2 regions of the Streptomyces sp. AM 4-1-1 genome follow, and region 1 is predicted to be linked to the other one. Evidence: riboswitches for the same ligand, from Rfam matches in the RefSeq annotation. Region 1 holds a riboswitch; the other holds the start of a gene.

Region 1 (7,764 bases):
GGGCCGGCCGGTGTACGGGTCGTGGGCTGCGTACTGGGGCTGCGGCGCCCCGTGCCGCGGGTACCGGTCGCCGTCGTCCTGGCCGGCGGCCGGTCCGGTGCCGCCGGCGTAGACCCCGTACTGCCCGGTCTCGTCCGGCAGCGGCTGCGACTCGTAGAACGAGAAGTCCGGGATCGCGGAGGCCGCGGAGGGCGCCGGATTCGTCGAATCCGCCGGGTTCGTCACAGTCACGGACGGCGCCGGATTCGCCGGGCCGGAGGGCGGACCGGACGGCGGGGCGGGCTGCTCGTACGTCAGGTCCGACACCTCCAGTGTGGGCTTCCGGGTCGCGGCCCGGTTGCCCCCCGCCCGGCGGCGACGGCTCTCGCCCGGCTTCCCGCCGATCGCCCAACCGGTGGAGAAGCCACGTCTGAAGGAGAGCGTCACATACGTCTGACCGGTCGCGAAGGCGATCGCGCCGACGGCGATCACCAGCACGGACGGAATCAGGGCACCGATGACCACGCCGACGAAGCCCGAGAAGGCGAGCAGTCGCCAGCGCAACCGCGCCTTGTACTGAAGCAGCACCTCACCCAACAGCCACAGCGCGACGATGCCGAACGCGATGTAGAGGACCGTCCAGCCCATGCCCGCCCCCACTCCTACGGCTGCCGCCGCGGATGATGGCGGGCACAGCCGGTCACAACTGCTTGTGCAGTCCGAGATTCTCGTAGATCTCGAGTGTCGCCGTCGAGTTGTTGAGCGTGATGAAGTGCAATCCGGGCACGCCTTCGGAGAGCAACCTCGCGCAGAACTTCGTTGCGAACTCGATACCGATGGAGCGTACAGCGGCCGGGTCGTCCTTGGACGCGAGGATGCGCTCTCTCAGCGAAGAAGGGAAGGAAGCATTGCTCAGTTGCCCGAATCGTTCCAGCTGTCTGGCGCTGGTCACCGGCATTACCTCGGGAATGATCGGAGTTTCGCAACCGGCCGCGACCACTCGGTCACGCATACGCAGATACTCGTCCGGGTTGAAGAACATCTGAGTGATCGCATAATCGGCCCCGGCGCGGCACTTGTCGACGAAATACCGCGCGTCGGTCTCCCAGTCCGTCGAACGCGGGTGCATTTCGGTGAAGGCGGCGACACCGACGCAGAAATCGCCGGACTCCTTGATGAGGCGGACCAGGTCTGCCGCGTACCGCACACCCTGGGGGTGCTCGATCCACTCGCCCATCGGGTCGCCGGGCGGGTCTCCCCGCACCGCGAGGATGTTGCGGATTCCCGCGTCGGCGTACTGCCCGATCATGTTGCGCAGTTCGGCGACGGAGTGGTCGACCGCCGTGAGGTGGGCGACCGGGGTGAGGGTGGAGTCGGCAGCGATCTGCTGGGTGGCCTTGACCGTGCCGTCGCGGGTGGAGCCACCGGCTCCGTAGGTGACGGACACGAAACTCGGCCTCACCGCCTCGACACGGCGCAGCGCGTTCCAGAGGTTGCGCTCGCCCTTCTCGGTCTTGGGCGCCCAGAACTCGAACGAGTACGAGGTTTTGCCGGTCGCCAGCAGATCACGCACGGTACGGGCGCGATCGTTCCAGGTAGAAGGTGTGCCAAGGGCCATGCTGGCAGATTAACCAGGGTCGAACGGCCCCTGCGGCAAGCCCTTGTAAATTGTCCGAATTACACAGGTTGTTGTCCACCCTTCGGACAGCCGTGGACACTTGAGGCACCCGGGAAGGGACAACCGGGGGCTGCCACGGTCACTCCCCGTCCTCGTGACCGGCCTCGGAGCGGCCGGTCACCCGCCCCTGGAAGGGGCTCCCACCGCGTCCGGGACGACGCCGTTCCCCGGCCACGCGCCGGCCGCGGGTCAGGCGGGCACGTGACGGCACGGGCGGGCACGGGCGTCGACGGGCGGTCAGGGGCGGAGGCTCATACGTCCCGTGCCCTGATTCGCTCCGCCAGACCCGCGGCGGCCGAGGCGGGGTCGTCGGCCTCGGTGACGGCCCGCACCACGACGATCCGGCGCGCGCCCGCGTCCAGCACCTCGTCCAGATTGCCCGCGTCGATCCCGCCGATGGCGAACCACGGGCGTGGCCGGCCGAGCGAGGCCGCGTGTCGCACCAGGCCGAGGCCGGGGGCGTGCCGTCCGGGTTTGGTCGGGGTGGGCCAGCAGGGCCCGGTGCAGAAGTAGTCGACGCCCGGCTGGGCCATGGCAGCGTCGACCTCCGACTCGGCGTGGGTGGAGCGGCCGATGAGCACGCCGTCGCCGAGGACGGCGCGGGCGGCGGGCACCGGCAGGTCGCCCTGTCCCAGGTGCAGCACGTCGGAACCTATGGCGTGCGCCACATCGGCCCGGTCGTTCACGGCGAGGAGCTTGCCGTGGCGGCGGCAGGCGTCGGCGAACACCGCCAGGTGGTCCAGCTCCTCGGCCGCCTCCATGCCCTTGTCGCGCAGCTGGACGATGTCCACCCCGGACGAGAGCACGGCGTCGAGGAACGCGGGGAGGTCGCCCTGCCGCTTGCGGGCGTCCGTGCACAGATAGAGCCGGGCGTCGGACAGTAGCGCGCGAGGCGTGGACGTGGACATGGAGCGGTCCCCCCGTCGGTACGGCGGGGGCCGGGCCGCGCACGGCGGCCCGTACCCCGCGTGTGGTGGTCTCGGTCAGACGGCGAGCGCCTGGGCGCGACGCTTCACCTCCGTGCCGCGATTCTCGCTCAGCGCCTGGGCCGGGCTGCCGGGCAGGGTGGGGTCGGGGGTGAAGAGCCATTCCAGCATCTCCACGTCGGTGTAGCCGTCGTCCCTCAGGAGGGTCAGGGTCCCCGCGAGGCCCTTCACCACCTTGGTGCCGTCGATGAAGGCGGCGGGCACCTGGAGCGCCCGGTTCTCCCCACGTCGTACGGCGATGAGCTGGCCCTCCTTGACCAGCTGCCGTACACGCGTCACCTCGACATCGAGCATTTCCGCGATGTCGGGCAGGTGGAGCCAGGCGGGGACGAGAGCATCGATCCTTGCGTCAATCTCGGTCACGGGGACAAGCGTGCCATCCCGGACCGACAGTGGGTAGCCGGGCCGCCCGGACGGAGGTCCCCACCGGGGTGTACGGCCCCCTCGACCGCGGCCCGGCTCCCCGCGCCGCCGGGCCTCCCGCGACCGGTTCCGGAGTCCGTACCGCTCGGCCTTCCGAGCCGGCCCGCGCCTGCCGCTCGCCTTTCCGGAGCCGGCCCGTTCCTGCCCCCGTACCGCTCGCCCTTCCGGAACCGGCCCGCGCCTGCCGCTCGCCCTCCCGGAACCGGCCCGTTCCTGCCCCGTACCGCCCGTCCTCCCGGAGCCGTCAGGGCGCGTCGGTCCTGGTGGACTTCAGCGGCACGGAGGGGTCGGCGACCCGTACCGGATCGACCCGCGCCGCCGCCTCGACCAGCTTGCGGCCCTGCGCCAGATCGCGCGGGCGGCCGACCGCGAGGACCGCGACCAGCATCCCGTCGCGCAGCCAGCACACCGTCCAGGAGGGGTCCGCCGGGTCGCCGCGCCACAGCAGGGTGTCGGCGGCCGCGTGGTGGCCCGCGTACTGGACGAAGCAGCCGAACTGCTCGGACCAGAAGTACGGCACCGGGTCGTACGGCACGGGCGGCTCGCCCGCCTCGGCGCCGATGATGTTCGCGGCGACGGTCCTCGGGCCCTGGAGGGCGTTGTCCCAGTGGTGGACCAGCAGGCGTTCGCCGTAGCGGGCGGAGGGGAAGGAGGCGCAGTCCCCGACGGCGTACACATCGGCCACCGAGGCGCGCAGGGCGCTGTCGGCGGTCACCGAACCGTCCGGGCCGAGCCGGATGCCGGACCCGGCGAGCGGGCCGGTGGCGGGCCTGGCGCCGATCCCGACGACGACGGCGTCGGCCGCGATCACCCGGCCGTCCGCACCGGACGCGTCCCCGGCGAGGACGACCGCGCCCGGTTCGACGCGCGCCACCCGGGCGAGCGTGAGCAGTTCCGCGCCGCTCTCCGCGTACCAGGCGGCCATCGGGGCGGCGACCTCGGCCGGCATGGTGCCCGCGAGCGGCCGGTCGGCGGCCTCGACGACGGTGACCCGGCAGCCCGCCGCGCGGGCCGCCGTGGTGAACTCCGCGCCGATCCAGCCCGCGCCGACGACCACGACCGGGCGCCGCTCGTCGAGCACCGGCCGCAGCCGGGTCGCGTCGTCGAGGGTGCGCAGCAGATGGACGCCGGGGGCGTCCCCGGAGCCGGGGAGCGTGACGGGTTCGGCCCCGGTGGCGACGACCAGGACGTCGTACGGGACGGTCCCGGCGGCGGTGTCCACCTCGTGCGCCGAGGGACGCACACCGGTCACCTCCAGCCCCAGCCGCAGTTCGATGTCCAGCGCCGCGAAGTCGATGTCGAAGGCGGAGTGCTCGGCGGTTCCGAGCAGCACGGCCTTGGAGAGCGGGGGCCTGTCGTACGGCGGGTGGGGTTCGGCGCCGATGAGGGTGACCGAGCCGGTGAAGCCCTGCTCACGCAGGGCGACCGCGGTCCGGACGCCCGCCATGCCCGCCCCGACGACGACCACTCGGCGGCGGCTCTCTGTCTGCTGTTCGGTCTGCTCGCTCACCCGTCCACCCTAAACACCTGACGTGGCGTCAGAGACCGAGCTGTTCCACCACGCTCGTCCCGCCGCCCTCCCGCGACTCCCACTCCCACCGCTCGTCCAGCCGCACCCGTCCGTCGGCGAGCTCGACGACGGTGGAGACGCAGTGCCCGGAGGAGGTGGCCCCGTCCTGGGTGAGCTGGACGTAGCGGAAGTCCAGGGTGTCGGCGGTACGGGTGCCGACGAGATGGCCGCGGACCACGTCACCGCCCGCGTACTCGGCCCAGATCCGCCCCGCTTCCTCGTGGTAGGCGAACCGGGTGCGGGTGGAGACCTGGCCGGGGGCCTGGTCGGCGACCGGCGAGAGGACGAGTCCGTCGAGCGAGCGGGCCATGGCTGCGGCTCCCTTACTGCGCGTCAGGGCCAAGGTTTATGGTGGCCAACGTAAGGCACTCGCGGGAGCCCGGACGCACCGGGCTGAGAGGGGGGCTGGGCGGCCTCCGACCGTACGAACCTGATCCGGGTCATGCCGGCGAAGGGAGGGGCTGGACGCCCATGCGTTCTTCCGAGACCACAGGTGCTCGCGGGGATGGCCCCGGGCCCGGTGAAGAGACCGGGGGGCCGGGCCAGGACCGGTCCGGGCGGGGCCCCGCGCGGGGCCCGTGGTCCTCCGCCGGTTCCGACGTCCTCGTCATCGGGGGCGGGATCATCGGCCTGGTCACCGCCTGGCGGGCCGCGCAGCACGGGCTGCGTACCGCCGTCGCCGATCCAGGACCGGGCGGCGGGGCCGCGCGGGTCGCGGCCGGAATGCTCGCCGCCGTCACCGAACTCCACTACGGGGAGGAACTGCTGCTCGGCCTCAACGTCGCCTCGGCCGCGCGCTATCCCGCGTTCGCGGCCGAGCTGACGGAGGCGAGCGGCCAGGACATCGGCTTCCGCGCCTGCGGCACGCTGGCCGTCGCGCTGGACTCGGACGACCGGGCGCAGTTGCGGGAGCTGCACGAGCTCCAGCGCCGCTGCGGACTGGATTCCGACTGGCTCACCGGGCGTGAGTGCCGTCGGCTGGAGCCGATGCTCGCGCCGGGCGTGCGCGGGGGCCTGCGCGTCGACGGCGACCACCAGGTCGATCCCCGGCGGCTGGCCGCCGCGCTGCTGACGGCGTGCGAGCGGGCCGGGGTCCGCTTCCACCGGGAGCGGGTGGCACGGCTCTCGGTGGTACGGGACCGGGCGGTCGGCGCCGTGCTCGCGGGCGGCGCCCGGCTCACCGCCGACCAGGTGGTGCTCGCGGCGGGCAGTCTCAGCGGACGGCTCGCCGGACTGCCCGGCGGGGTGGTGCCCCCGGTCCGCCCGGTGAAGGGGCAGGTGCTGCGGCTGACCGTGCCGCCCGCGTACGCCCCGTTCCTCAGCCGGACCGTCCGGGCCGTGGTGCGCGGCGGCCACATCTATCTCGTGCCCCGGGAGAACGGCGAACTCGTGGTGGGCGCCACCAGTGAGGAGCTGGGCTGGGACACCACGGTCACGGCGGGCGGGGTGTACGAGCTGCTGCGCGACGCGCACGAACTGGTGCCCGGCATCACCGAGCTGCCGCTCACCGAGACCCGGGCCGGTCTGCGCCCCGCCTCCCCCGACAACGCCCCGCTGCTGGGCCCCACCGCCCTGCCGGGCCTGCTGCTCGCCACCGGGCACCATCGCAACGGGGTGCTGCTGACCCCCGTCACGGGCGACGCCCTGGCGCGGGCCCTGACCACCGGTGAGCTGCCCGAGGTGGCCCGCCCCTTCGCCCCCGGCCGCTTCCCGTCCGCGGCCGTCCCCGTATCCCAGGAGCAGCCCGTATGACCATGTCCGTCTCCGTGAACGGAGAACCCCGCGCCATCGCCCCCGGCACCACGCTGGACGTCCTGGTCGCGACGCTGAGCGCCGCGCCCTCGGGGATCGCCGCCGCCGTCAACGAGTCCGTCGTCCCGCGCGGCCGGTGGGCCCGTACGGCGCTCGCCGACGGCGACCGGGTCGAGGTACTGACCGCGGTCCAGGGAGGCTGACCGTGTCCGACGATCTGTTCGCGCTGGGGGACGCCACCTTCTCGTCCCGGCTGATCATGGGGACCGGCGGGGTGCCCAGCCTCGATGTGCTCGAACGCTCGCTGGTGGCCTCCGGCACCGAGCTGACCACCGTCGCGATGCGGCGGCTCGACCCGGGGGTGGCCGGCTCGGTGCTCTCGGTGCTGGAACGGCTCGGCATCCGGGTCCTGCCGAACACCGCGGGCTGTTTCACGGCGGGCGAGGCCGTGCTGACCGCCCGGCTGGCCCGGGAGGCGCTGGGCACCGACTGGGTGAAGCTGGAGGTGGTGGCCGACGAGCGGACCCTGCTGCCCGATCCGATCGAGCTGCTGGACGCGGCGGAGACCCTGGTCGACGACGGGTTCACGGTGCTGCCGTACACCAGCGACGATCCGGTGCTCGCCCGGAAGCTGGAGGACGTGGGATGTGCGGCCATCATGCCGCTGGGCTCCCCCATCGGCTCCGGGCTCGGCATCCGCAACCCGCACAACTTCCAGCTGATCACCGAGCGGGCCGGGGTGCCGGTGATCCTCGACGCGGGCGCCGGGACGGCGTCGGACGCGGCGCTCGCGATGGAGCTGGGGTGCGCGGCGGTGATGCTCGCGTCGGCGGTGACCCGGGCCCGCGAACCCGAGCTGATGGCCGCGGCGATGCGGCACGCGGTGGACGGTGGCAGGCTGGCGCACCGCGCGGGCCGCATCCCGCGCCGCCACTTCGCGCTGGCCTCGTCACCGGACGAGGGCGTGGCGGTCCTGGACCCGGAGCGCCCGGCCTTCCGGGCCGTCGCACCGTAGTGCCGGACCTTCCGGGCCGTCGCACCCTGATGCCGTGATGCCGTGACCGGCGGTGTCCGCCCGGGGGGACGTCGTCCGGTGCGTCCGGTCGAGAGGCGGCCGGAGGTCCTGGGTGGCGGAGCGTCTGTCACGGCCCGGCCGCGGTACGGACCCGGCTCGGCCCCGGGCGGCGGGCCGGGGCCGTCGCTGCTCGTAGACTCGCCTGCGTGGATACGACCCTCCAGGACCCTCTTGTCGGGCAGGTGCTCGACGGCCGCTACCGCGTCGACGCCCGCATCGCCGTCGGCGGGATGGCCACGGTCTACCGGGCCTTGGACACCCGTCTCGACCGGGTGCTCGCCCTCAAGGTGATGCACCCGGC
Region 2 (7,764 bases), 4.2 Mb from region 1:
GGGCGTGATCGTCGTCGCCGTGGTCATCGGTCTGTGGGAGCTCACCTCGCGGCTGGCGGAACGCAAGGAGCTCAAGGCACCGCTCGTCCCGCTCGCCGTCGGTGGCGCGGCGATGGTCGTGTCCGGCTACGTGTGGGGGGCCCAGGGCGCGTGGATCGCCATGGCGCTGACCGCCCTCGCGGTACTCGTGTGGCGGATGACGGCGCCACCGGAGGGCTACCTCAAGGACGTCACGGCGGGTGTCTTCGCCGCGTTCTACGTACCGTTCCTGGCGACGTTCGTCGCCCTGCTCCTGGCGGCGGACGACGGCCCGTGGCGGGTCCTCACCTTCCTGCTGCTGACGGTGGTCAGTGACACGGGCGCGTACGCCGTCGGCTGGCGCTTCGGGAAGCACAAGCTCGCGCCGCGCATCAGTCCGGGGAAGACCCGTGAGGGCCTGTTCGGAGCGGTCTCCTTCGCGATGGTCGCCGGCGCGCTGTGCATGGAGTTCCTGATCGACGACGGCGCCTGGTGGCAGGGGCTGCTGCTCGGCCTCGCCGTCGCGGCCAGTGCCACCCTCGGTGACCTGGGCGAGTCCATGATCAAGCGGGACCTCGGGATCAAGGACATGGGCACGCTGCTGCCGGGGCATGGCGGGATCATGGACCGGCTCGACTCGCTGCTGCCGTCCGCACCGGTCGTCTGGCTGCTGCTGGTGATCTTCGTCGGCTCCGGCTGACGAGGAGGGCGCACTCCGCGTACCGGGAGCGCGTCGTCGTTCCCGGTGAGGGCCCGCCGTCCACGGCGGGCCCTCACCGCGTTCAGGCCGTTTCGACGGCCCGCTCCAGCAGGGACAGCGTCTCGTCGACGGCACGGGTCAGGTCTTCCGGTACGGGGGACAGCCCGGCCAGGACGCGGTCGACGCCCCTCAGTCCCGCACGGTCGAGCAGCGTCTTCTCGTTGGTGACCCACTGCCCCCGCGCTGCCAGGACCGCGTGCGCCGTCTGGCAGGCGGCGACGCCGATCGCTCCCACGGTGTCGGTGAGGTTGCCCCGCTCGGCGTGGGCGGTGCGTGCGTAGTCGAGGGTGAGCCGGGCCGCGTTCCACCACTGAGCGGGCGCGGTGCGCCGCAGTTCCGCGGGGAAGTCGGGGCGCGGCAGCTGTCCGTGCAGCACCTGGTTGACGGCCAGCTCGGCGACGACCAGATAGGTCGGGATTCCGGCCAGGTGGAACATGAGCCGCTCGACGGCGAACCGCCCCTGGCGGGCCTGCGCGAGCTGATGCTCCACGTCGTCGAGGTCGCGGTAGTGCACGTCGATGTGCCGGGCGCCGACCCGGAGCCACGCTCCGCCGTTGAACACGCCACCGCCCCACTCGCCGATCCCGGAGACCTCCCCGGGCCAGCCGAGGGCGCGCAGGGCGTCGGGGGAGAAGGTCCCCCGGTAGTAGACGGCGAAGTCCCAGTCGCTGTCGGCCCGATGCGTGCCGGCGGCCCGCGAGCCCCCCAACGCCACGGCCCGCACCCCCGGCAGGCCGGCGAGCCGGTCCGTGACGTGAACGAGGAAGGAGTGTTCGTCGTCGAAGCGCATGGACGTGAGGGTAGGCGGGCGGACACCGGACCGCGGACCATTTTCCTGTTCGCTCCGGTCGCGGCCGATCCCACCGGCCGCTCCCGCACGGGAGCACCGGAGCCGCCCGGACCGACGGCGACCTTCGGCACGCGGCGTGTCTGCGACACTGGAGGAACCATGCCTAAGCCCGGAGAACTCACTTTCGTCGCGCCCCGCGGGGCCAAGCAGCCGCCGCGGCACCTCGCCGACCTCACGCCTGCCGAGCGCAAGGAGGCCGTCGCCGCGATCGGTGAGAAGCCGTTCCGCGCCCAGCAGCTGTCGCAGCACTACTTCGCGCGGTACGCGCACGACCCGTCCGAGTGGACCAACATCCCGGCCGGATCGCGGGACAAGCTCGCCGACGCGATGTTCCCGGACCTGATGTCCGTCGTACGGCACATCAGCTGCGACGACGACACCACCCGTAAGACGCTGTGGAAGCTGCACGACGGGACGCTCGTCGAGTCCGTCCTGATGCGCTACCCCGAACGCGTCACCATGTGCGTCTCGTCACAGGCCGGCTGCGGGATGAACTGCCCGTTCTGCGCGACCGGGCAGGCGGGCCTGGACCGTAACCTGTCGACCGCCGAGATCGTGCACCAGATCGTGGACGGCATGCGGGCGCTGCGCGACGGTGAGGTCCCCGGCGGTCCGGCGCGGCTGTCCAACATCGTGTTCATGGGCATGGGCGAACCGCTCGCCAACTACAAGCGGGTGGTCGGCGCGATCCGGCGGCTGACGGACCCGGAGCCCGACGGGCTCGGGATCTCGCAGCGGGGCGTCACCGTCTCCACGGTCGGACTGGTCCCGGCGATGCTGCGGTTCGCCGACGAGGGCTTCAAGTGCCGTCTGGCCGTCTCGCTGCACGCCCCCGACGACGAGCTGCGCGACACGCTCGTACCGGTGAACACCCGGTGGAAGGTGCGCGAGGTGCTGGACGCCGCGTGGGAGTACGCGGAGAAGTCCGGCCGCCGGATCTCCGTCGAGTACGCGCTGATCCGTGACATCAACGACCAGGCGTGGCGCGGTGACCTGCTGGGCCGGCTCCTCAAGGGCAAGCGGGTGCACGTCAACCTCATTCCGCTGAACCCGACGCCCGGTTCGAAGTGGACGGCCTCCCGGCCCGAGGACGAGAAGGCGTTCGTCGAGGCGATCGCCGCCCACGGGGTGCCGGTGACCGTCCGGGACACCCGTGGTCAGGAGATCGACGGGGCCTGCGGGCAGCTGGCGGCGGCCGAGCGCTGAGGCCGAAAAGGCACGTGTAGCCTGGGCCGAACCAACTTCATATTCCGACAGGGGAGCGCCACAGCGCTGAGAGTGCGGCACGCCGCAGACCCTCTGAACCTCGCCCGGGTCATTCCGGGTAGGAAGTTCGGTCGTTACTCGAGCTGTTGCGCCCTGCCCGCTCTCCGGAGCGGGCAGGGCCGCGTCTCTTCCTGGTCACCCCCAGGAGGAATGAATGCACACCACCACGAAGACCGCCGCGATCTCGCTCGCCGCGGCCCTCGGCGTCACGGCGCTGGCCGGCTGCGGCGGTTCAGACGACTCCGGCGCCGGGAGCGGCGCGTCGAAGGGGACCGGGTCGAAGACGGTCACCCTGGTCAGCCACGACTCGTTCGCCGCCTCCCCCGCCGTGCTGAAGGCGTTCACCGAGGAGACCGGCTACACCGTCAAGGTACTGAAGAGCGGTGACGCCGGAGCCGCCCTCAACCAGGAGATCCTGACCAAGGGCTCCCCGCGCGGCGACGTGTTCTTCGGCGTCGACAACACCCTGCTCTCACGCGCCCTCGACAACGGGCTGTTCACCCCGTACGAGGCGAAGGGCCTCGACCGGGTCTCGCCCGACGCCCGGCTCGACGGGGACAAGCACCGGGTCACGCCCGTCGACACCGGCGACATCTGTGTCAACTACGACAAGAAGTACTTCGCGGACAAGAAGCTCGCCCCGCCGCAGAGCTTCGCCGACCTGGTGAAGCCCGCGTACAAGAACCTGCTCGTCACCGAGAACCCGGCGACCTCGTCGCCCGGTCTAGGCTTCCTCCTCGGCACGGTCGCCGCCTACGGCGACGGGGGCCACGAGGACTACTGGAAGAAGCTCAGGAGCAACGGGGTCAAGGTCGTCGACGGCTGGGAGCAGGCGTACAACGAGGAGTTCTCCGGCTCCGCGGGCGGCCGCAAGGCCAAGGCCGACCGCCCGCTCGTCGTGTCGTACGCCTCCAGCCCGCCCGTCGAGGTGCTGTACGCGAAGCCGCAGCCGGCCGAGGCGCCGACCGGCGTCGCCACCGGCACCTGCTTCCGGCAGACGGAGTTCGCGGGTCTGCTGACCGGGGCGAAGAACGAGGAGGGCGGCAAGGCCCTGCTGGACTTCCTGATCAGCGAGAAGTTCCAGGACGACATGCCGCTCACCATGTTCGTGAACCCCGTGGTCAAGGACGCGAAGCTGCCGGAACTCTTCACCAGGTTCGGCGCGAAGGTCGACAAGCCGGCCACGGTCGACCCGGAGAAGATCTCCAAGAACCGTGAGCAGTGGGTCCAGTCGTGGTCCTCGCTCGTCGTGAAGTAACGAAGCCCCCCGGCCGCGGGGTGGGCGCGCGCGGGGAGGCGGGGCGCCCCGGCGGCCGGGCACGCCGGGACGCGGTGACACGGCTCGCCCTGATGGCCGTGCCGTTCGCCTTCTTCGCGCTGTTCTTCGCCTACCCCGTCGTCGCGATCGTCGGCCGGGGACTGAAGACCGGCGGTGTCTGGCAGTTCGGCCGGTTCGGCGAGGTGCTGGCCCGGCCGGACATCCTCGACGTCCTCTGGTTCACCGGCTGGCAGGCGCTCGCCTCGACGGCGCTCACCCTGCTGATCGCGCTGCCCGGCGCGTACGTCTTCGCCCGCCTCGACTTCCCCGGCAAGCAACTGCTGCGCGCGGTCGTCACCGTGCCGTTCGTGCTGCCGACCGTGGTCGTCGGCACGGCGTTCCTGGCGCTCCTCGGGCGGGGCGGCCTCCTCGACGAGATGTGGGGGGTACGCCTCGACACCACCGTGTGGGCGATCCTCCTCGCCCATGTCTTCTTCAACTACGCGGTGGTCGTGCGGACCGTCGGCGGACTGTGGTCGCAGCTCGACCCGCGCCAGGAGGAGGCCGCCCGGGTCCTGGGCGCCGGGCGGTTCGCGGCCTGGCGGCGGGTCACCCTGCCGGCCCTCGCGCCCGCCGTGGCCGCCGCCGCGCTGATGGTCTTCCTCTTCACCTTCACCTCCTTCGGTGTCGTGCAGATCCTCGGCGGCCCGGCCTTCTCCACCCTGGAGGTGGAGATCTACCGGCAGACCGCCCAGTTCCTCGACCTGCCGACGGCCGCCGTGCTGACGCTGGTCCAGTTCGCCGCGGTCGGCGCGATCCTCGCCGTGCACGCCAGGACCGTGCGCCGCAGGGAGACGGCGCTGAAGCTGGTCGATCCGGCGCAGACCGCGCGCCGCCCGCGCGGCGCCGGACAGTGGACGCTGTTCGGCGGGGTGCTGCTGACCGTCGTGGTGCTGCTCCTGCTGCCGCTCGGGGTGCTCGTGGAGCGGTCACTGGCCGTGCCCGGCGGCGGCCACGGCTTCGACTTCTACCGCGCCCTCGGGTCGGTCGACGCCGCCGGCGGTGTGTTCCTGGTGGCGCCGATCGAGGCGATCTGGAACTCCCTGCGGTACGCACTGGTCGCCACCGTCATCGCGCTGGTCGTCGGCGGGCTGGCGGCGGCTGCGCTGACCCGGCGCGCGGGACGGCTGGTGCGCGGTTTCGACGCGCTGCTGATGCTGCCGCTCGGGGTGTCCGCCGTCACCGTCGGATTCGGGTTCCTGATCACCCTGGACAAGCCGCCGCTCGATCTGCGGACCTCGTGGGTCCTGGTGCCGCTGGCCCAGGCGCTGGTGGGCGTGCCCTTCGTCGTACGGACCATGCTGCCCGTCCTGCGGGCGGTGGACGGCCGGCTGCGGGAGGCCGCCGCCGTGCTCGGCGCGTCGCCGCTGCGGGCCTGGCGGGAGGTCGATCTGCCGCTGGTGCGGCGGGCGGTGCTGGTCGCGGCGGGCTTCGCGTTCGCCGTGTCGCTGGGGGAGTTCGGGGCGACGGTGTTCATCGCACGCCCGGACAATCCGACCCTGCCCGTCGCCGTGGCGCGACTGCTGGGCCGGCCCGGTGAGCTCAACTACGGGCAGGCGATGGCCCTGAGCACCGTACTCATGCTGGTGTGCGCGGTCTCGCTGCTGCTGCTCGAACGTATCCGCACCGACCGATCCGGGGAGTTCTGAGAATGCTGACACTCGAATCGGCCACTGTCCGCTTCGGCGGCAGGACCGCGCTGGATGCCGTCGATCTGAAGGTCGCCGAGCACGAGATCGTGTGCGTGCTCGGCCCCAGCGGCAGCGGCAAGTCGACCCTGTTGCGGTGCGTCGCCGGGCTCCAGCCGCTGGACGGCGGCCGGGTGCTGCTCGACGGGGCGGACCAGTCGGGGGTACCGGTGCACCGCCGCGGCCTCGGCCTGATGTTCCAGGACCACCAGCTGTTCCCGCACCGCGATGTCGGCGCCAATGTCGCGTTCGGGCTGCGGATGCGAGGCGCGGGGCGCGGGGAGCAGGCCCGCAGGGTAGGCGAACTCCTCGATCTGGTGGGGCTGCCGGGCGCCGGACGCCGGGCGGTCGCCGCACTGTCCGGCGGCGAGCAGCAGCGCGTCGCGCTGGCCCGCGCGCTGGCGCCCCGGCCGAAGCTGCTGATGCTGGACGAACCGCTCGGCCAGCTCGACCGCAGTCTGCGCGAACGCCTGGTGGTCGAACTGCGCCTGCTGTTCGGCCGGCTGGGTACGACGGTGCTCGCCGTCACCCATGACCAGGGCGAGGCGTTCGCGCTCGCCGACCGGGTCGTGGTGATGCGGGACGGCGGGATCGCCCAGGCCGGTACGCCGCTGGAGGTCTGGCAGCGCCCCGCGTCCGCCTTCGTGGCGAGGTTCCTCGGCTTCGACAACGTCCTGCCCGCGACGGTGACGGGCACGGTGGCCGACACGGCCTGGGGGAAGGTGCCGGTGCCGGGCGGGTCCCGGCAGGGGACGTGCGATCTGCTGATCCGTCCCGCGGGGGTGCGGATCGGCGACCCGGCGGACGGTCTGCGCTGCGTGGTCGGCGCGCGCACCTTCCGGGGCAACCACGTCACCGTACGGCTGAGCCCCGACGAAGGGCCGGTCCTGGAGGCCGAGTGCGCGCTGCGGGACACACCGGACGAGGGGGCCGCCGTGGGGGTCACGTTCGACGCGGCGGAGTCGGTGGTGCTGCCCGGCCCCGTACCCCTGGGACAGGCGGCCGGGCCGTCCGCGCCGACCGCTCGTTAGCCGGCGCTCAGGCGCTCAGGCGCTCAGGCGGACAGGTGCTCAGGCGCTCAGCGGCAGCGCGGCCAGGGCGGCGATCGCCCAGGTCAGTGGGGCGAACAAGGCCAGCAGGGCGCCGGTGCGCAGGGCCGTCGCACCCCGTAGCGACGCGGCCGGCGCACCGAGCCGCAGCAGGGTGTCCGTCGTGCGGGCGCGGGTCTGCCTCGTCTCCAGCGCCGAGGTCAGCAGCGTCGCGGTGGTGCAGCCGACGACGAGTACCGCGCCGAGCACGGTCAGCGGCCCGAAGACCCGCTGCCCGGCGCCGGACAGTGAGGCCGCCGCGACGATCCCGGACAGCACCGCGCACAGTACGCCGAGGGGCCGTCCGATCCGGTGCGCCTCACTCATCAGCATCCGGCCCGCCAGGAGCCGTACGCCGCCGGGGCGCACCGCCTGCACCAGCCTGCCGCAGAGGTGGGTGAGGCCGGGGCCCGCCAGGGCCAGGCCGACCGCCGTCAGCGCCCATCCGGCGAGCACGAAGGCCGGGGCGGATTCGAGCCTGCCGGGCAGCGGGAGCAGACCCCCGGTGGGGCCGTGATCGGTGTACGACTCGACGGCGAGTCCGGCCGCCGTCAGCGCCACGCCCCAGGGCAGACCGCTGGGTGGCGCGGCCGGGGCGGTGTCCTCGGCGGCGCCCGCCCCGGAGAACTCGCCCGAGGTGGCGTCGGCGGCCGTCGTGGGACGGTTGCGCAGGGCCAGCGCGCTCGCCGTCGCCGCGGCCACCGGGGTCAGGGCCAGCAGGGTGAGCGCGCCGGCCAGTGGCAGCGGGACGTTCGCGCCCAGGAGCCCGGCCGCCG

The links. Region 1 has a riboswitch for thiamine pyrophosphate ahead of thiO (glycine oxidase ThiO). Riboswitches for the same ligand answer to the same signal wherever they lie in the genome.
Region 2: linked by a shared signal. The riboswitch ahead of PZB75_RS23960 (thiamine ABC transporter substrate-binding protein) and the one ahead of thiO (glycine oxidase ThiO) in region 1 are both predicted to bind thiamine pyrophosphate.

The regions. Positions count from the first base shown of each region.
Region 1 is NZ_CP119145.1:1,439,325-1,447,088, forward strand. It holds gene PZB75_RS05950 (hypothetical protein) at 1-627, opposite strand, end outside; gene metF (methylenetetrahydrofolate reductase [NAD(P)H]) at 680-1,597, opposite strand; gene thiE (thiamine phosphate synthase) at 1,909-2,565, opposite strand; gene PZB75_RS05965 (Rv2175c family DNA-binding protein) at 2,641-3,006, opposite strand; gene PZB75_RS05970 (FAD-dependent oxidoreductase) at 3,311-4,576, opposite strand; gene PZB75_RS05975 (hypothetical protein) at 4,605-4,946, opposite strand; TPP riboswitch at 4,998-5,110, shown strand; gene thiO (glycine oxidase ThiO) at 5,108-6,388, shown strand; gene thiS (sulfur carrier protein ThiS) at 6,385-6,591, shown strand; gene PZB75_RS05990 (thiazole synthase) at 6,594-7,403, shown strand; gene pknB (Stk1 family PASTA domain-containing Ser/Thr kinase) at 7,610-7,764, shown strand, end outside.
Region 2 is NZ_CP119145.1:5,619,848-5,627,611, forward strand. It holds gene PZB75_RS23945 (phosphatidate cytidylyltransferase) at 1-718, shown strand, start outside; gene PZB75_RS23950 (nucleotidyltransferase domain-containing protein) at 801-1,568, opposite strand; gene rlmN (23S rRNA (adenine(2503)-C(2))-methyltransferase RlmN) at 1,728-2,834, shown strand; TPP riboswitch at 2,874-2,977, shown strand; gene PZB75_RS23960 (thiamine ABC transporter substrate-binding protein) at 3,049-4,152, shown strand; gene PZB75_RS23965 (iron ABC transporter permease) at 4,245-5,861, shown strand; gene PZB75_RS23970 (ABC transporter ATP-binding protein) at 5,864-6,931, shown strand; gene PZB75_RS23975 (hypothetical protein) at 6,971-7,764, opposite strand, start outside.